Regions from separate parts of the Ligilactobacillus sp. ESL1201 genome, predicted to be linked through region 2. Evidence: a T-box and tRNA genes for the amino acid it is inferred to sense, from the RefSeq annotation. Region 2 holds a T-box; the other holds one or more tRNA genes.
What was found. The T-box of region 2 lies ahead of leuS (leucine--tRNA ligase). A T-box ahead of a tRNA ligase gene usually reads a tRNA of that ligase, here a tRNA-Leu.
Positions count from the first base shown of each region.

Region 1: it encodes a tRNA-Leu, which carries the amino acid that the T-box ahead of leuS (leucine--tRNA ligase) is inferred to sense. The anticodon was not compared.

Region 1 is NZ_CP196362.1:1,579,825-1,590,432, forward strand. It holds gene ACSYSK_RS07785 (2,3-bisphosphoglycerate-dependent phosphoglycerate mutase) at 64-738, opposite strand; gene ACSYSK_RS07790 (CHAP domain-containing protein) at 841-1,944, opposite strand; gene ACSYSK_RS07795 (AEC family transporter) at 2,071-3,015, opposite strand; gene ACSYSK_RS07800 (LCP family protein) at 3,203-4,399, shown strand; gene ACSYSK_RS07805 (beta-ketoacyl-ACP synthase III) at 4,495-5,487, opposite strand; tRNA gene ACSYSK_RS07810 (tRNA-Leu) at 5,962-6,046, opposite strand; gene recQ (DNA helicase RecQ) at 6,166-7,920, shown strand; gene nadE (NAD(+) synthase) at 7,969-8,790, opposite strand; gene ACSYSK_RS07825 (hypothetical protein) at 9,086-9,622, opposite strand; gene ACSYSK_RS07830 (hypothetical protein) at 9,606-10,608, opposite strand, start outside.
Region 2 is NZ_CP196362.1:1,217,083-1,227,690, reverse strand. It holds gene metK (methionine adenosyltransferase) at 1-174, shown strand, start outside; gene ACSYSK_RS06200 (muramidase family protein) at 360-2,216, shown strand; T-box leader at 2,265-2,466, shown strand; gene leuS (leucine--tRNA ligase) at 2,537-4,951, shown strand; gene ACSYSK_RS06190 (NAD(P)H-hydrate dehydratase) at 5,080-5,919, shown strand; gene ACSYSK_RS06185 (putative polysaccharide biosynthesis protein) at 5,905-7,527, opposite strand; tRNA gene ACSYSK_RS06180 (tRNA-Gln) at 7,671-7,743, opposite strand; gene ACSYSK_RS06175 (hypothetical protein) at 7,916-8,584, opposite strand; gene ACSYSK_RS06170 (hypothetical protein) at 8,829-9,071, opposite strand; gene ACSYSK_RS06165 (hypothetical protein) at 9,073-9,714, opposite strand; gene ACSYSK_RS06160 (hypothetical protein) at 9,726-10,154, opposite strand; gene ACSYSK_RS06155 (ISNCY family transposase) at 10,534-10,608, opposite strand, start outside.

The DNA of each region.
Region 1 (10,608 bases), 360 kb from region 2:
ACAAAACCGCATTTTGTCCCAATCCCTTTTTGTATCCTCGTAACCAATACCGACTACCATTTTTTACTTAAGGATTTTTTTCGCACACACATTCATTTGTTCGTCAAAAGTATAAATAAGCGGTTGGGCATTTTCCACCTCTACCCCATCGATCTGCTGGTCACTGATCCCCTCGATCAGTTTGATCAGCGAACGTAAAGTGCTGCCGTGGGAAACTACCAGCTGATTTTCCCCCGCCCGTAATCGTGGGACGATCTGAGACGTAAAATACGGGACGATCCTGTTTGTCGCCATTTTCAGACTTTCCGCTAACGGAATGATCATCTTCGGATAAGCCGCATAACGCCGATCTCCCTGTCTAGTAGCTAATTTAGGCGGAACTGCATCGTAGGAACGCCGCCAAAGTGCCACCTGCTTGGCCCCGTAAATTTCCCGGGTGCGTTGCTTGTTCAAACCGCGCAATGCGCCATAGTGCCGCTCATTTAACCGCCATGTTTTAATAACAGGGACGTAGGATTGGTGACATTCATCTAACACGATATTAGCCGTCTTGATCGCCCTTACCAACACAGATGTGTGTAACGTATTAAATTGGATCTGCTCGCGTGCTAGTAACTGTCCCGCCGCGTGGGCTTGCTGTTCGCCGTATTCCGTTAGCGGAGCGTCACTCCACCCCGTATAAACATTTTGCTGATTTGCCGTACTCTGTCCGTGCCTTAATAAAACTAACTGCGACATGTGACCAACCTCTTTTTAACTTTTTCACAATTTACCTCCATTTTAAAGGCAAAATAAAAAAGACGCAATTGCGCGCCTCTTACAAGTTTCAATTATTCATTTTTACGGGTGAATATAAGTCAATCCCGCACCACTTAAAGTCTGATAGTTAGGACCGGCTGGACTAGAAAAGCCCATGCCTCCCTGCGAGATCGTGATTTGGCTTCCGTTGACAGCCTCAACAACTGCCACGTGACCGGCACCGGAATCTGCCGTCCAGTTACCGACCCGTTGGCCAGCACCGAAGACGACGATCGCACCAACTGCCGGAGTACTATCAACACGGAAACCGGCGGCAGCAGCAGAAGAACCCCACTGAGCACCATTACCCCAGTTATTACCAGCCCAACCAGTCCGATTCTTAGCATACCAAGTACACTGACCGTACGGATAAGTATTCGCACCGCCACCACCACGATGAACACCGCCAGCAGCATGACCAGCAGAATTAACAGCGGCATTCATTTGTTGTTGATTCTGAGCAGTTTGCTCTTGGTTAGCCGCCTGCTGTGCTTGCGACGCGCTATTTTGGGCGTCGGCTAGCGATTTAGCGTCATTAGTTGCCTTAGCGGCCTGGTCGACTTTAGCCTTTTGCTCCTGTGCTTCCTTTAAGGCTTGAGCATCTTCGGCGGCTTTTTTCACTTTTAATTCCGCCTGCTTTTGACTCAAACTAGCGACGTCTTTTTGTAACTGCAAGTCGGTCTTTTGTGCTTGTTTAACGGAATCATTAATGCTTTGCAGATCAGCACGGACCTGTTGTTGATCGCTACGCTGCTGACGCAATGCCATATTATTAGCATGCACCACGGTAGCTACCGTAGCTGTCCGTGTCAGGGCATCGGAAAAATTATCCGAATCAGAAATAAAAGCAAGCACGGAGCCAGTATTATTCAACTGTGCGGAACGAGCTTGCCGTTTAAGCTGAGTACTACGATCAGCAATATCTGCTTTTAATTTAGCAACTTCTCGTGACTTGCTGTACTGCTCTTGTTGTTGCTTAGCCAGTGCCTTTTGTCCCGCACTGACCTTGGCTTTAATCGCTGCAATCTGGTCGTTGATCGCATCCAAATCTGCATTAGTATCAGCATTAACAACTGGTGCGGTCGTTAATACCAACATCAACGTTGCCAACAGCCCCAGCGCCTTATTTACTTGCTTTCTTTTCATGTGCTTACTCCCATAATATGTATATTTACTGAAATAGCGAACGTTAAACCTACCGTTAATATGATAGCATTTTTCATATATGAGAACCATTACAGCAAATTTACAAAAATATTTCACTTTCTCATTCTACAAATGCATCGTCAGTACCATCAATAACGGCACAACTACTAAAGAAAGTAACGTCGTTTCCGTGACCATCACCGAAGCATAGCTGGCATCGGCGTGATACAAGCGCGAAACGACCGGTGCGTTAGTCATCACCGGCATCGCGGACTGCAAAATAAAGACCTGCTTCATCAACAATGGCGCATTGGTAAACATTACCAGTAAGGTCATTAACAGTGGCGCACAGACAAAACGACCCATAATGATCAGTAGGTTATCTTTCTTAAAGGAAAGTTGCTTTAGTCCGGCCTTATACACAGAGATCCCGATAAAAAGCATAGACAACGGGATCGTAAGACCGCCTAAATAGCCTAAGTCTTTGTCTAAAAATTGCGGTAACCGCACCCGCAATAATACTAAAACGACCCCGAGCATAAAGCCCAGCAGCGGCGGAGAAATTAATTTTTTAAGGGTGACTTTCCAATTCATCACCGCTTCTTTGTTGCCATCTTTTTGGATAAAATACGTCCCTAACGTCCAAAAAATAGTCGTGTTAGCCATATAATAGATCAATACGTAAGGGATACTGCGGTCACCAAACAGCGCCTGATTGATCGGTAAGCCGACAAACACGGTATTGGAGTTAAAAAACATCGCAGTAAATAGGCCGCGGTGAAACAGCCCAACGTTAAAAATGCGCACCAAAAATAACGATAATACTAACAATAGCATCATCGATAATACCGGAAAAGTCAGGTCCGGGATCATTGTCAACAACTCATGAGCACTGAATTGGTGAGTGATCGTCCCTACCATGTAACATGGCAAACCGACTTGCGTGACTAACTTTGCCAGTAACTGATCTTGATTGCCATCAAACCAGCCTAACGACGCCAGAAAATACCCGACTGCGATCAACACTAAAATGATAATGACACCCGAAATACTATGTAAAAATACTTGCATTCTTCTCTTCTCCTATTTATTGAATCTAGTATAACACCAGAGTTGCTGAGCAAAACACAAATTTCCATCAATTTTAGTCCATTTTGGGGTAAAAATTTTTCATTTTCATTAAAGAATAGCAATTCACTTTCACAAAAGATTTATCCTCGTGTATAATTTAAAGTAGATTAATTTAAAGGAGTGCCTGATGAAAGACAATGGACCCAACCAAGAGGATCAGTATTTAGATTTACCAACTAGGAGTTCTTTGTATAATCAAAATCATCCTCACACCCACCGATTGCGCAAGCGAATCTGCGCGATCCTACTGACAGTTTTTCTGGTAATGATCTATGGTGGTTTCGTTTACGCCCACCACTTATTAAATAGTGCTAAAAGCACCATTACTAACACTTACACCAAAGCTAACGTGCAAAAAATGCGCAACGTTTCGCAAGTGATCAAAGACGGCAAACCATTTTCTGTTTTATTACTAGGAACAGATACCGGTGATCTCGGCCGTACGGATAAGGGACGCACCGACACGATCATCCTCGCAACGATTAGCCCCAGTAATAAAAAGGTGACGCTAACCAGTATTCCGCGGGATACAGCCGTTTCAGTCCCCGATTCGGAAAATAGCTACGATAAGATCAACTCCGCCTACACCATCGGCGGGGTCGCAACGACCATTAAGACCGTACAAAAAACGTTGCACGTCCCGGTTGATTTTTACATTTTAGTCAACATGGGCGGCCTGCGTAAAATGGTCGACTCCCTGGGTGGGATCACGATCACGCCTTTACTGACGTTTAAGTACAGCGATGCCGATGTCGTTAAAAATCAAACCGTTAAACTCAACGGCAAGCAAGCCTTGGCCTATGCGCGAATGCGCTACGATGACCCTGAGGGCGATTACGGTCGCCAAAAGCGGCAACGCCAAGTTATTCAGGCACTGATCAAAAAAGCGCTGAACGTTTCTTCGCTGACTCGCTACCAGCAATTACTCAATTCGATTCAATCCAATATGGAAACCGACCTGACTTATAACGACATGATGACCGTTGAATCCAATTACAAAGCGGCGGCACAAAACATTTCTTCGTACGTGTTGCAAGGACAAGATGCAGTCCTAAACGGGCTTTCTTACCAAGTAGCGACCGCCAAAGAAAAACGGAAAGTGTCAGACCAAATTCGGGAACAGTTAGGACTAAGCCCGTCAGAAGCTGATTTTAGCAAAAATACTTTTGGCACCGGAACTGACGACGAGGATAGTGACAGCGACGACAACTACTCCGATACTACAAACGGTGATTCGGATAGCAGCGAGCAAGGATACGACCAGGACTATGCCACTGACGATACCTATGACACTGACACTACATCGGATAGTAATGGATACTAAACTTATCATAAAGTAATAGCGTGTTGAGATAAAATTAAACTTTGTCTCAACACGCTATTTGTATATTTAAGTTCCATTTTTCGTTATCATAATTCCTAGCTATTTGTGGGCAAATGGCTCAGGTCTAACAACAAACTGCCATAAGCCAAGCCAGCGCCAAAGCCTGTTAACAACACCGTCCCCAATTGCTTTTTTTCAGTCAATTGTGTGTCCAGTACCGCCGGGATCCCTACCGACGATGTATTACCGGCATACTCGACGTTGGTGCCGAAACGACTGAGTGGCAAATTCAGTTTATGTGCCAACCGTTCAATCAAGCGCAAGTTGGCCTGATGTACGATTACCAGATCCAAGTCCGCCGCCACTTGCCCATTTTCTGCCAAAAAATCTTGCATGTGCTGGCTAACCGTTTGACTAACAAAATCAAAAACAGCATGACCATCCTGGTAAAAAGCATCGACTTGCGGGTAATTATCCCCGCTCAAACGAGATAACGGGGCGATCCTGCCACTGTGGATCACCTGTGCATCGCCGTTCGTACACAATTTTTCGGCGATAAAAATTTCCTGTTTAACATCATCAGTCGCCGTTAAAATCACCCCAGCGGCTCCGTCGGCAAAAAATACAGCGGACGTGCGGTCCTTAAAATCCTGCATCTTCGTGTTGTTTTCCGCACTCAAAACCATGACTTGCCGACACGTTCCCGTCCTGATGAACTTCTCGGCAATACTGAGCGCAAAAATAAAACCGGCACAAGCCGCCGAAATATCATAGGCAAATGCGTTAGTGGCACCCAATTTTTGCTGCACGATCGCCGCGGTGGCCGGAGTTAACGCGTCGGGAGTGATCGTTGAAACGATGATCATGTCAAGCTCACTTGCGGCTAGGTCAGCGTTGGTCAACAACTGGCGTCCCACTTTAGCGGCCATATCCGAAGTGTTTTCGTTAAAGGCAAAACGCCGTTCCTTGATCCCGGTATGAGCTTGGATCCATTCGTCGGAAGTATCCATTAACGCGCTCAAATCAGCATTAGAAACAACATTAGGCGGTAAATACTGCGCACTGGCAGTTAAAGTGACATAGTTCACTCAAATTCCTCATTTCATTTAGACAAGCTGTGAGTCAAGTCGGGAGCAACCGAGGATTAGCCTAATATCACCATCAAGCCTGAACTTGGCTTTGTGGTGATATGTAGCTAAACGTAGGGTGCTGACTTGTGGAACGTAATTAAGATCAAGCTGTGAGTCAAGCTGCTTAGCAGTCGTGGACTAAGTGGCACCGAATGGCAAATCCTGCACTTGGATTTGTTATGAGGTGTTCTTAGGACCTAGACTGCTGGCTTGACGAGCGCAATTAAACAAGCTGCGGAAGCTAGCGGGTAGCTGCTGAGGATTAACCTAGCTAGAAAGTAAAGCTTGCACTTAAGCTTTGCTTTTTAGCGTAGTTAAACGTAGGCGGCTGCTAGCTGAAGCGCATTAGACAAGCTGTGAGTCAAGCTGCTTAGCAGTCTTCAACTACAAAAAAAGCGAGACAGCTATCATGTCTCGCTCCCGTTTTTACGATGCGGGTAAATGGATTCGAACCATCACGAGCGCAATGCTCACCAGATCCTTAGTCTGACGCGTCTGCCAATTCCGCCATACCCGCAATAACGAAACTCATTATAGCAAATTAGCTATCCCGACGCAAATCTTTTTGTGGTGCGAGTATCTGAATTGCACCAGCTAAATTTGCGCGTAAAATAGTAACGGAAAGGAGCCGATCAAGTGACCCCCCAAGACATTTTAGTTAAATATTACGGCTACAAAGAATTTCGTCCCGGGCAACTAGAGATCATCGATCAGGTCTTACACGGCCAAAATACCCTGGCGATCATGCCAACCGGCGGTGGTAAATCACTTTGTTACCAAATTCCCGCACTCCTATTATCCGGAGTAGCGTTAGTAGTCTCACCCTTAATTTCTTTGATGAAAGACCAAGTCGATGCTCTTACTGAAAATGGAATTCCTGCGGCTTATTTAAATAGCACTCAAACTTGGCAGGAAAGTACGACAGTCATTGACCAGGCCCGCACGCACCAACTAAAATTATTGTACGTTGCTCCGGAACGATTAGAGCAACCTAATTTTCAACAACTCCTTACTAAGTTGCAGATCTCGTTAATCGCAGTTGACGAAGCCCACTGTATTTCCCAGTGGGGCCATGATTTTCGGACCAGCTACCTCAACCTAAGCACCTTTGTCACTCGCTTACAGGCCCCAGTCATTGCCTTAACCGCGACCGCTACTACTCAAGTCGCACAAGACATTAAAACTCGCCTGCAGATCCCCGCGCAAAATGAAATCAAGACCGGCTTTGCTCGCCCCAACCTGTCATTTCAGGTAGTCAGAGGTGCTAATAAAAATCGCTATATTCTAGATTACGTGTCTGCTAACCGCAACGTTGCGGGCATCGTTTATGCTGCTACCCGTAAAAAAGTCGAACAGCTCGGAATACTATTGACTAAAATGGGGATCAAAGCGGGAATTTATCACGCGGGACTAAGCGAACGCCAACGCAAACAGGCACAAGAGGATTTCTTATACGACCGGACCAGCGTGATCGTGGCCACTAACGCCTTTGGCATGGGCATCGACAAAAGTAACGTCCGCTACATCATTCACGCGCAAACTCCTGGCAGCCTAGAAGCATATTATCAAGAAGCCGGACGAGCGGGACGAGACGGCGAACAATCCGAGGCCATTTTACTTTATGGTGCCCAAGACATGCAATTGCAACGCTTATTCGCGCAAAATTCTAACGCCCAACAAGACCACAAAACCACTCTCTACCATAATATTCAAGTCATGATCGATTACGCTAACACCCAAGAATGCCTACAACAGTTTATCGTGCGTTACTTTGGTCAGGAATGCCCTGCTTGTGGCAAATGTTCTAACTGTACCGACCAGCGGCAAAGTGAAGACATTACGCTAGCGGCGCAAAAGATCCTCTCCTGTGTCGTACGGGCCAAACAACGCTACGGTAAAAAAATCATCGCACAAATTTTAGCGGGTTCCAAGGCCAAAAGAATCACGAAATTAGGCTTGCAACAACTATCGACTTACGGACTCATGAGCAACCAAAAAACCGCACAGATCGAAGAACTGATCGACTATCTCAGCGCCAGCGACTATTTAAATATTCCGGATCCTAAATACCCGACCTTGCGCCTAACAGCCAAAGGAGCGCAAGTCTTAAAGGGCGAGCTAACAGTTACGCGTAAAGTCGACGTGATCACCAAAAAGCATAGCGAAAATTCAGCTCTGTTCGAACAATTACGGGCGTTGCGTTACCAACTAGCAGAAGCCAAAAATGTCCCACCCTACGTTATTTTCAGTGACCAAACACTACATGATATGTGCCAAGTCATGCCCGAAACTAAAGCAGAAATGCTAGGGATCAAGGGTGTCGGGGAACAAAAGTTAGCTAAATACGGCGAGCAATTTTTAACTATTTTAAAGCAAAAAAAGAGAAATTAAGACAAAATAGTAATTGCCCTAACTTCTTTTTTAGTATTTTTACGCTAATTACAGTCGATCATAGACCGTGAGCGGCAAGTGGCGTTTGTGTCGCGTTTTAAGGTACCATTCTTCGATTTTTTGTGCAGCCGCTTCGACAATTTGTTTACCTTCTAAGTAGTCGTCAATGTTATCGTAAGTAACGCCCAAAGCGACCTCGTCGGGTAACGCCGGCCGGTCTTCTTCTAAATCCGCAGTCGGCGCTTTTTCATATAAATGAGCGGGCGCCCCCAAAAAACGTAATAGTTGCTTGCCTTGGCGTTTATTTAAACGCCACAAAGGAGTTATATCGGCAGCGCCATCACCAAATTTAGTGTAAAAACCCGTTACGGCTTCGGCAGCGTGGTCAGTACCCACGACGACGCCCGCCCGCGCACCGGCAATTGCATATTGAGCCACCATCCGTGCACGCGCTTTGATATTGCCCTTATTAAAATCAGTGACTTCCAACCCATTAGCCTGCACGGCTGCTACCATTGCATCGGCCGTCTCTTTAATATCGACACGCATGGTTTGGTCGGCATGCATAAATTCGATGGCGTCTAGCGCATCTTGTTCGTCGGCTTGAGTGCCATACGGAAGACGGACGGCAATAAACTGATAAGTATCAATCCCAGTTTCTTGCCGTAATTCACTAATCGCAGTTTGACATAACGTTCCCGCTAAAGTAGAATCCTGCCCTCCAGAAATTCCCAATACTAAAGTTTGTAAAAATGAATTTTGCCGCAGGTAATCCTTAAGAAAATCAACGGAACGGCGAATTTCCGTTTGTGGATCAATCTCGGGTTTGACCTTCAACGCCGCAATGATTTCTTGCTGTAATTTACGCATAGTTAACTCTCCTCGTTTAATTGCTGTCATTATTTTACACTTTTTCACCCGTGAATTCAGCAATTAGCACCGATTAAAAGCAAAAGAAGTGGGGATAAAAAGCGGTAGTAATCGAGCACTAAGTGACACTAACAAGAAAAAATATAATTAGATTTGTTTGTTGCTGCCCTTAGGACCTAGACTGCTGACTTAGCGAACGCGATTGAATACCATGACTTACAGGAATCTAAAAAGGCCTGGGACAAAATATAATTTTGTCTCCCAGCCTTTTTTGTGTAACTATTTTGAACTAATTTTACCAGTTAGTGTAATGAGGCTCTTGGTAAGCTAGACGGTAAATTTGTCTGATTTCTCCACCATGTTCTTTATCACGAGCACTAATAGGAGTATTTTCGGAATTTACAAAATTTACGTCAATCAAATCATAGTGATGAATACTTACAATCGTTTCGTAATCTGTGTCACCATATCCCTGCCCAGCTTCAACAGTTGTATAGAAGGAACCTGTTGAATCAGTATGAACTACAGTATTATTGGTAGGGCTAGTTACACCAAAACCTTGAACTTTAATAGTAAAAGACTGATTTGCTGCCAGTTGCCCATTACTATATGCTTTTCCAGAAAATATATTCTCATACCTTTTATCGCTAATAATACGCCAATTAGGACCATACTGATACCCAGTGACATAAGCATCACCAAGTTGTTCAACATCAATTCTATCAATACTAGAATTACTTGTATTATCTGCTTTAATTGTGTAATTAAAAGCGAAAAACACACATACAGCTGCTAACATTGACAATAAAATTACCTTAATCTTTTTCTTCATTCTGCTTACTTCCCCCTACTTTATTCACTTGTTCCACCATAGTCTTCAAATTGGTCCAGTAGCTTTCCATCTGCTTAAAATTACCCGCCTTGGTCTGCTCGTACAGGTCAAGAAACGATTTGTCGTGACTGTCATTAGTGTAGTATTTCTCTTGCTCCTTATTGAGCTCATCAAACAACTGCAACACACTTGTGTCAGTTTTTTGTAACCTACTGAAAATATCCTTGACCACATCGCGGTAAGACTTAGTTTGCTGGGCCGTGTGCGGCAAAGTATCTAACTTGTTAATGTTATCCATGTGATCCAAGAACTTAGACTCTGTCGGATCATACGGGTGAAAATTAGCCCCAGACTTGTTGATCTGATACAGTAACTGACCTGCGCCTTCTTCGTAGTTGCGATAATAGTACACCCGTTGCCCCAACATTTGTTGGTACTGGTCAAACACGTCGTCGAATGCTTGTTGCTTGTCTTTGGGAACTAGGTTATCGCGTAAGTACTGCAATGCCACCACGCTTGAATCGTATTCGGTTTGAAGCGCGTCGTGTGACTGGTGGTTAAACTCGATCGTCACCGAATTATTCCGGGCTTCATCTACGCTATCAGCTATCTTTTGGATCGAATCCTGTAACTGCTGCGCTAAATCCTGATCCATACCCTTAAAAAAGCCATTTTGCTTTAACCCTTCATTGAAAATCGTGCCTACCGATGTATACTTTTGAGCCGTATCAATTCCTAATTGATCACTATTTTGAGAAAAAATATTATCACGAGCTAATATTTTATCAGCCATAGAGGCTGCAAAAATATAGACTTCTGACTTCATATCAGTATCATCACCGGAAACAGCAGCATCATAAATATTTTTTAAAGCCGCTAATTCTTGAGTGGTATCATATTTAATTCCATAATTTTTAACTAGGTAGTCCCGCATAGCTGCAGTATTCATGTCTTCATCATTAAGTTGACCAGAATTCAGCATATTT
Region 2 (10,608 bases):
GCCGTGCGTGCGGTCTTTGACTTACGCCCGGAAGGAATTATCGAAATGTTGAACTTGCGGCGGCCAATTTACAAACAAACGGCGGCTTACGGTCATTTTGGTAGAACTGATATTGAATTACCATGGGAACAGACCGATAAAGTAGAGCAATTAAAAGCAGAAGTTGCTAAGTAATTTAGTTGAAAATGAAAAGGGAATCGAGGACAAAGTTGATTTGTCACGGTTCCTTTTTAATTAGCGCGAATTTTCTCCGGGATTTTTTAGCTAAAGCGCTGATTTTTAAGCAGATAAATAGTATAATAAATGATGTAAAAATACAGAAAAATGTATTTGTAATTGCATCAGGGGGTAAATTGATCGTGAAAACAAGAAAAGAGCGTATTACACGCCAAAAAGAATTACGTTTAGCTGAGGAGTTTAAGTCTGTCAAAAAAGCAACTACATACTTAGGCACGACTTTGATCATCGGTACCGCTGGTGTTGGTTTGAGCAAAAGTCAAGTTCGAGCACAAGCCACGCAACAAAATGACAGTACTACTAACGGTGAAGATAAGTTGCCTGCCGATGATGCGCCGGCAGTTGCGTCTAGTACTGCTGATGACACTGCTTCCAGTGTCGCTGCAAGCGAAACGACACCGGCAGCTGCGTCGGATCCGAGTGTTAGTAGCACGGCGCAAACGGTGGAACAACCGGCTACACCGGCACGCACGCAACAAAATGATACCAGTTCTTTACTAAAAGCGGCTCAGTTACCGCAAAGTGCTAATTTTAGTGCGGTCAATGCAAGAGCCGGTGCGGCCGCTTTATTAGATAATTTAGCACCGACAACCAAGTCTTTATCGGCGGAAGAATTTGTGCAAACGATTGCCCCGTATGCCGTTCAAGTTGCGAACCAGCGCGGTGTTTATGCTTCGCTGATGATTGCACAGGCAGGGCTAGAAAGTGGCTGGGGTGCAAGTGGTCTAGCAACTAGTGCTCATAATTTATTTGGTGTGAAATGGAACGGTAACGGTCCGTACGTGACGATGATGACAACCGAATCAGGGGCTAATGGTAACTATGAAACTCGCGCCAACTTTCAGAAATATGATAGTTATGCTGGTAGTTTAGATGCTTACGCCGATTTGATCACGACTCATTTTCCGGGTTCGACTAAAGCAAATGCACATTCGGTTCAAGAGGCAGCTGCTAATTTGAAAAATGGGACCTACGGCTCTTATGCTACCGACCCGAACTATGCCGCTAAGATCATGCAGTTGATCAACACTTATGATCTGACGCAGTATGATAACCAGCAAAGTGTACCAACTACGGCACAGACTGATAATACGGCACAGCCACCAGCACAAGCAGCAGCTCCGAGTTTAGCGGGAACTTATACTGTTAAATCAGGTGATACGTTGTGGGCGATTGCCCGGGATCATCAGATGACCGTGCCGGAATTGAAGTCCGGAAATTCGCTGACGAGCGACACGATTTATGCGGGGCAGGTATTAAAAGTCAAAGAAGTGGCCGCTGCGACCCAGCAATCACAACCGACCCAGCACGCTAACTACCAGATCCAAGCTGGCGATAGTTTATGGTCGATTGCACAGCGTAATCACGTTAGCGTGGGGCAGTTACGGACGTGGAATCATTTGACTAGCGATATTATTTATGCCGGCCAAAAGTTATACGTCGGTCAAACACCAGCTAAAGCTACTTCTGCTAAACCTGCAACTAATGAAGCAAGCTATACGGTGCAGTCAGGCGATAGTTTATGGGCAATTGCGCAGCGCAACCACATGAGTGTGTCAGAGCTCAAAGCAACTAACCATTTGACCGCGGACTTGATTTATACGGGACAAAAATTAGTGTTAGCTAAAAATGATACTAATGCACCGATTACCACGCGAGCAGAGGCAGGTTCGTATACCGTACAGTCTGGTGATACCTTATGGTCAATCGCTAATCGGTACAGTACTACGATCGCTAAGTTACGCCAGGCTAATCATTTAAGCGGCGATACGATTTATGCCGGCCAAAAATTAACGGTCACTGGCTCACAGACTAAAAATGATAATCTCGTGAGAAATGCTAGCGGTTATACGGTGCAATCCGGTGATTCGTTGTGGCGGATCGCGGGACACTATCAGACGACTGTCAATAATTTGAAGGCACTTAATCATTTGGCGACCGATACGATTTATGTCGGCCAAAAATTAAAAATAAATTAAATTAAATATTGCATTTCTAGCGACTGTTTGCTAGGATAAGAGTAATATTTAAAAGCAGAAAAGGATCAGTAGGAGAAAAGATCAACTGCAGAGAAGGTACGGGTGGTGGAAGTACCGTTGATTATTCTTTGAACTCCCCTTGGAGTTTTTCGCCGAAAGTAGTAAGCGAAAACGGTGCCTGCCGTTATCAGTTGAGTGTTGACTTCGGTCAAAAAGTAGGTGGTACCGCGGAAATTGCTTCGTCCTATACATTTCTTTACGAGAAGTGTATAGGATTTTTTGGTTTTATAATATCAATTTATTAAAGAGGAGATTTTGAAATGGCATACGATCATCAAAAAATCGAGAAAAAATGGCAGCATTTTTGGGAGGAACATCAAACCTTTAAAACCAGTGATGATGCTACTAAAAAGAAATATTACGTAATGGATATGTTCCCTTATCCGTCCGGACAGGGGCTTCACGTGGGCCATCCTGAAGGCTATACGGCCACAGACATCGTTGCCCGCATGAAAAGAATGCAGGGTTATAACGTGTTACATCCGATGGGTTGGGATGCATTTGGGCTGCCAGCCGAACAGTACGCGCTAAATACCGGGCATTCTCCGCGTGAATTTACTAAACAAAATATTGATAATTTTAGACGTCAGATCAAATCGCTCGGTTTTTCGTACGATTGGAGTCGTGAGATCAATACTACCGATCCTGATTACTATAAGTGGACGCAGTGGATCTTCGAACAACTCTATAAAAAAGGCTTGGCCTATGAAGCTAATATGTTGGTCAACTGGAGCCCGGACCTCGGCACCGTGGTCGCTAACGAAGAAGTGATCGACGGTAAAACCGAACGGGGCGGTTTCCCAGTTTACAGAAAACCGATGCGTCAGTGGGTACTAAAAATCACGGCTTATGCGGATCGTTTGATCGATGATTTAGACGATCTGGACTGGCCGGAAGCAATCAAGGAACAACAACGTAACTGGATCGGCCGTTCGGTCGGGGCTGCGGTTCGTTTCCAAGTCGCCGACAGTGACGAGACGATCGAAGTCTTCACCACGCGTCCGGATACGATTTTCGGTGTTAGTTGTATGGTCTTAGCTCCCGAACACGAATTAGTTAAGAAGTTGACGACTCCGGAACAAAAGGCAGCGGTGGACGCTTACGTTAAAGAAGTGGAACAAAAATCTGATTTGGAACGAACTGATTTGGCTAAGACCAAGACGGGCGTCTTTACCGGCAGTTATGTAATCAATCCGGTCAACGGTAAAAAAGCACCGATTTGGATAGCAGATTACGTGCTAGCAACTTACGGGACCGGTGCCGTAATGGTCGTTCCGGCTCACGATGAGCGGGACTATGAATTTGCCAGCAAGTTTGGCTTGGAGATCGTGCCCGTGATCGAAGGCGGAGATGTCAGCAAGGAGCCTTATACTGGCGACGGTGTTCATATCAATTCCGACTTTTTGAACGGTTTAAATAAAGACGAAGCAATCGCTAAGATCACCGATTGGTTGACCGAACGCAAACTAGGCGAGAAGAAGGTCAATTATCGTTTGCGCGACTGGCTATTTTCCCGGCAACGCTATTGGGGCGAACCGATCCCAGTTATTCACTGGGAAGACGGTGAAACTACGCTGATCCCCGAGGATGAATTACCGTTACGCTTGCCTAAAGAAAAGAATATCGAACCTTCTGGCACGGTGGAAAGCCCACTAGCTAACCTGACGGATTGGGTCAACGTGGTCGATGAAAATGGGCGTAAGGGTAAACGCGAAACGAATACGATGCCGCAGTGGGCTGGTAGTTCGTGGTATTTCTTGCGTTACGTTGATCCGCATAATAAAAATGGGGTCGCCGATTACGAAAAATTAAAACAGTGGATGCCGGTCGATTTATACGTTGGTGGTGCTGAACACGCTGTTTTGCATTTGCTGTATGCTCGTTTCTGGCATAAATTCTTGTATGACATTGGTGTGGTACCGACTAAAGAGCCATTCCAGAAACTGGTCAACCAGGGAATGATCTTAGGCGATAATCACGAAAAAATGTCGAAGTCCAAGGGCAACGTGGTCAATCCTGACGACATTGTTGACCAGTATGGTGCCGACACGTTACGGTTATACGAAATGTTTATGGGACCGTTGGATGCTTCGGTTGCTTGGAGCGAAGACGGGTTGAATGGCGCGTATAAATTTATCAATCGGGCCTGGAACCTCATGATCGATGAAAACGACAAGTTACGTGACCGCGTGACTACGATCAACGACGGTCATTTGACTAAGATCTACAACCAAACGGTTAAAAAAGTAACGGAAGATTACGAAAAATTGCACTTTAACACGGCAATTTCACAGCTGATGGTCTTTGTTAACGACTGCTACAAGGCTAGTTCGTTACCGTTGGAATACATGGAAGGCTTCGTTAAGATGTTGTCTCCGGTTACGCCACATATCGGCGAGGAACTGTGGACTAAGCTAGGACACGTAGGCAGTATTGCTTATGCACAGTGGCCGACTTACGACGAAAGCAAGTTACTGGATGAGACTGTAGAAGTGGTAGTCCAAGTCAACGGCAAGGTAAGACAACATTTGCAAGTTGAACGTGACCTACCGGCTAAAAAACTGCAAGAATTGGCACTGGCTGACCAACACGTTAAAGAAGAAATCAGTGGCGCTGAAGTTAAAAAAGTGATCGCTATTCCTAATAAGTTAGTGAATATTGTGATCGCTAAGTAAAAGTAGGCATGAACTGCTGCTTTTGGAGACACGATTAGGATATGCGAAGAGGGACCGAGACAAATTCAATTTTTGTTCAGGTTCCTCTTTTGTATCTTCGTAATGGATTTAGGAAACGGAGGAAAATAATGAAAGAAATTCCAGCAACGGTGTTAAATTTGTTAAAAAAAAGGCCGCATCACAGTCATAAGGGTGATTACGGCAAAGTGTTATTGGTTGGTGGCAACTTGAACTATGGCGGAGCGATCATCATGGCGGCACTGGCAGCCGTACGCAGTGGTGCGGGACTAGTGACCGTCGCGACGGTTCCCGCTAATTTAAGCGCGTTACACACGCGGGTGCCCGAAGCAATGTTCGTGCCCCTGACGCAATTGCCGGAGCTAACGGCGGCGGTCAAGCAGGCGACGGTAATCGTTTTGGGGCCGGGACTGGGATTAGACCAGCAAGCTGAAGCGGTGTTTAAGACGGTGCTGCAACAAGTTACCGAGCACCAAATTTTACTGGTTGACGGTTCGGCAATCACGCTATGCTCTCAACAAAAACAGCCGGTTAAGCCGCAGGCGCGGTTAGTTTTTACTCCTCATCAGATGGAATGGCAACGACTCTCCGGTATTAAAATTGCCCAGCAAAACGAAGCCAGCAACCGCCAGGCACAACAACAGTTACACGCGACGGTAGTGCTAAAAAAGTACCAGACGGAAATTTATCACGAGGATGCGGCACCGGAACGGTTGCTGTTAGGCGGGCCGTACATGGCGACAGGAGGCATGGGCGACACGCTGGCAGGAATCATTGGTGGGTTTTTAGCACAATTTGCAACACAAAACACGACTCAGGTAATAGCCGCGGCAGTTTACACGCACAGTGCGTTGGCCGACCAGTTGGCACAACAGAAGTATGTGGTCTTGCCCACGGATATCAGCGCGCACTTACAGGAATTTATGCGGCAACACTTAGCTGATGTGTAGCATTTGGCGTAATTTGTTAGCGGAACGACCGATGATATGGTCAAATAGGCGCGCCTTTAACACCAAGCCGAGATAAACGTAGGCTCCGAGTAACACGACGATCACCAGAGTCAGCGTGGCAAACACGCGGCTGTACTTGCTTAAAAAGAGCCCACAGACCCAAACGGCGCTGATCACCACGCCAAACATCACCAAGGCAAAAAACATCATTTTATTGAAATTTTTCTGTAAGACCCGCAAGTTGAGGTTGTAGCGGTAATAAACAAAACGTAACATTAAGTAACACGAAACGCCCATGCCCAAAGCGGTCGCTAATAAGGGACCGTAAGCGTGGAGCCAGACCGTCAGGGGAATTTGCAGGAGTAATTTAGCGATCAGACCAGCGATGGTGTATTGGATCGCTTTTTTATTTTCGTAAATTCCCTGTAAGATGGCGGCCATGACGGAGTATAACCCCATCAGTAATGCCGTGTAAGAAGCGACGCTCATCACGAAAACGCCCAAGTGATTGTAAGAATAAAATAAAACGTATAGCGGGCGCGCGACGGCAGCCATTCCTAACGAGCAAGGAAGCATGATAAAAAAGAAGAGCTCTAAACAATCGGTGATCTGCTGTCTGGTACCGATGATATCTCTTTTGGTGATGGCTTCGGACAGTAGCGGGATCGCGGTAGTAGACAGGGCGATCGCTAAGGAAACGATGATCATCACTAATTTATTGGCATTGCCAGCAAATAACGCGTACTGGGCGTTGATCGCGGCTAGCGAATAGTGCGTGACGTGTTGCATGATCGGCTGAAATGAAAACTGATCAAAAAGGTTGTAGAGAGTCATCGAGATACTAACGAAGATAAAGGGGATCGATTCCCACAAAACTTCCTTGATGATTTTGCCGTCGGAGATCTGTAACTGATTGGCACTGTTGGCGGCTAATGAGTCCAGCTGGCGGTGCTTTTTTAAATAATAAAATAATAGTAGTAAGATACCACCTAACGCACCGAAAAAGGCGGCTAGCGTGGACTGAACAACCCCTTTGACGTAGGGGTCATGGAGAACTTTCATGATCCAAAAGGTTGCAGCTAACATGTAAATGATGCGGATCAGTTGCTCGAGTAGTTGGGACAAAGCCGAAGGGGCCATGTCAGAATATCCCTGGAAAAACCCGCGTCCTAAACTCATCGCCGGGATCAGCAGTAAGGCTAGGGATAACGAACGGTAAACGGGGATCACCTTAGGATCGTTTTGGGAGATCCAAGGGGCGATCCCCCACAGTAGAGCGGCACAAAATGCGCCTAGAGCAATCATTAATAGTAGTGTTTTTTGAAATAGGCGTCTGCCAATCTGGTATTCATTGAGCGAATTATAGTGGGCCACCTGTTTGGCGACGGCGGAAGGAATCCCGGCCGTTGCGATCATGATAAAGAGGCTGTAGACGGTGTAGCCCTTAGTGTAAAGTGCGTTAGCCTGCAGTTTATCGGCACCAAACCAACCGTACCAAGGAATGATGTAAATGGCACCGAGGATCCGGGAAAAAATACTGCCGATCGTCATCCACGCCGATCCACGCAGCATTTTTTCTTTAGCATTTGGAGTTTTAGATGAAGTCATGTGCGGCCAACTTTCCGGGTAAATTTAAGTACAAATTAATTCTAGTTAATAGTAGCTAATTTTTGCGTAAATAGCAATTACTGGGACTAAATCTAAAAAAGTTTCCCAACTTCAACAACGAAGCGGGAAACTTTTTAATATGATTGGGCATACAGGGGTCGAACCTGTAAATTATGGATTCAGAGTCCACTGCCTTACCAGTTTGGCGAATGCCCAATAAACTCAACTCTTAAAGTATACGGAAAGTTCTAGTGTTTGTCAACTAAAATTTTAAAGGCCAGCGGGATAAAAAATACCACCACTCACCAGCAAATTCCGACAAAAAATATTTTACTATATGTTGGAAGACAACGCAAGAGTTTTTTTATGATGATGACCAAAAAGCGGGCTAAGGTAAAATGGCGTACTTGCGAATCTTTTTTCTTAAAATTGCTGGCGAATTATTGGTGGCACTTAGTAACGCCAGATTTTCCGTGGTTTTTGCGATAGGAGAAACTATCATTCTTTTCTTTTTGTGGTCCATCTTTTTCATTCTTGCTATTATCAGGTAGTCGTCGGTTTCGATAATACTAGGTTGGCTATTAACTATTTCAGTGAAATTAAGTTTAGTTACCAGTTGGGCAAATATTGGGTCGTCTTCAATGCGGTAGCCGGGTTCATTAGGAGCGAGAATTCCTTTGCGGGCGTAATATTGTGGCAGTTTAGTAAGTTGGGCATAAAGTTTGATATATTGCTGCTGGGCCTGGTGATCGTTAGTGACAAATAAGATGCTGTGATATGTTATGGCGCTGATGTTCCTTAATTTATCGGAAAATAATTTTGACCCCCTGTGTAATAACTTTTTAGTGAGCAAAAATTGAATGCTTCCGCAGATGATCACGGCGGTAACTATGATCCACAGCATGGAAAAAGCCCAGATCCAGATCACGGCGACGACGATCAAGTAGCCAATGGTAGTTACGAGAAGAATATTTTTAATCTTTTGTTTGATTTGGTAGCGAAAATTGATTTCTAGGATTTTTTGGCATTGCTGTTTGGTAAGTAATGAGTCTAGCATCTGGGATCATCCTATCTCGGTAGATTTGAGTTACTTAAGTGTAACTAAGAGGGACGGGGAGGTCAAGGGAAATAGGATAAAAAATGGCCCGGGGACAAAACAATGAGTTTTGTCTCAGAACCTATTTGAATATTCCTAAATAATAGTTTGATCGTGCTCCCAAAAGCAACAATCTGCACCTAGCCTAGTGCTCGACTGTTAACCGCTTTTTGTCTCAATTCGATTGGCAGCAAACTGCTGTTAATTAAGGAATATGATTTTTAATTTTGTACTGGTAATCACTAATATCTGATTCTAAATCAGACGTAGTATCACTGGTAGTTTCTTTTTCTTGCTTTAGCTGCTTATTTTTTTCTTTTTCAGCGGCATACATTTTTTGATACTTACTATACTGAGCATCTAACTTTTTTTGGTGTGGACTCGAACAACCGGCAGCCAAAAGAGGTATCAGTATAATGAATAATAACGTGATTACTTTATTTTTCAAATTAATTTCCGCCCTCCAATTTGCATAAGGTGTAACCCTCGGCAATCGCTTGTTGTTCAGTCATCTGTTGTTTACCATTAGCGCGATTTAACCCCCGACAATTAGGATCATAGTGGTATTTTTTACCAGATTCGGTAGCCACCCAGACCATAGTACCATTTTGATCGCCAGTGGATTGAGCACTGGTTGTTTGTTGCTGTTGTACAGCGGGCTGATTTTTAGCGGACTCTTGTTGTGTAGCAGCTTGTTTTTGTTGACTTTCCTGTTCTTGTGCTTGTTTTTCTTGTACTTCCTGCTGCTTTTTTTGGTCAGCTTCTTGTTGAAACTGACCTTGCTGCACTGAATAAGTTGTTTTTATACTGTTCAACTTTTCATTCGTGGAATCTTCTTTGGCTAATAATGCTGGCCGTTGTTTTTTTAATGAGCGATTTTCTTTTTTAGTTCGTTGATATTTTTGCTGCATAGTCTGAACTTCACTGGCAGAATAATGAATTTGCTGTGAATCATTACCTACTCTGATTCCGACTGCTAGTAAAATGAGGGTCGCTAATGCCAATGCCCAATTGAAATCATGCATTTTAATACTTCTATGTAACAAATAAATTACATAAGCGGTAACTAAAACTAGTATGAATCTAAGCACTTTTTATCCTCCTAAGAGATAATATTTTTGATAAACCACATAAGAACCCAGATAAATAAAAACAAGTAACAAAATCCAGTGGGTAATTGAAATAAAGCACTAAGCCAAAAACTCCAACCACAAATTTCCTTAATAATTTTGAAATAACTGTGAGGATCATGTTCAGGTAGTGGTTCTTCATAGTTACTATGACCTGAACTGATAGTTGTTGCAGCATGACCTGGAGTTGTTTTTATTGCATTGATGATAACTTTCCGGGTATCAATAGTTGTTTTGTGGTAAACACTATTGTAAATTTTTCTTTTGGGGTGGGCCCAACCCATTCCTTTTTGACCGTAACCAGGGATGATTGCTCTTTTGATAGATCTGGTGAAACGTCCCTTAGTTCTAGCGCTCAGGGATTTTTTGATACTGGGCTTTCTGAAGCCAACTTTGACCATTAGATTCACATCCTTGATTTTTCAGCTTTTAATGTCGTCAGTGTTTAGACCTAATAATGTTAGCATAACCGGCAATTGAATGAAATAATTATTTGAGATAATGAATATGGATTGTTTTTAATGATAAATTTTATTTAGGGCTGTCAATCGTTTTTGAAAATGTCTCAAAAAAATATAAACATTAGCGAGTAATTAGCGCTCAAGCCGCTGGGCTATCTCCCTCTGAAAAAGGGGGTGCTCAGCTTTTTTGTCAGTCGAAATGGTTGCCTAACACACCGCCTCACAGAAGGTCAAGGGTAAAATAAACGGCTGCGCCGCCCTTGACCTCTGTAAGGCGATGTGTTGCTTTAATCTGAGTCGACCGACGAAAAAAGCTGTGCTAAGCGTAGCGCTCCTGTTCAAATTCTGCTTGTGTGATCCCGCGTTTAGCTAAATAGCGGTTAAAACTGGCTGC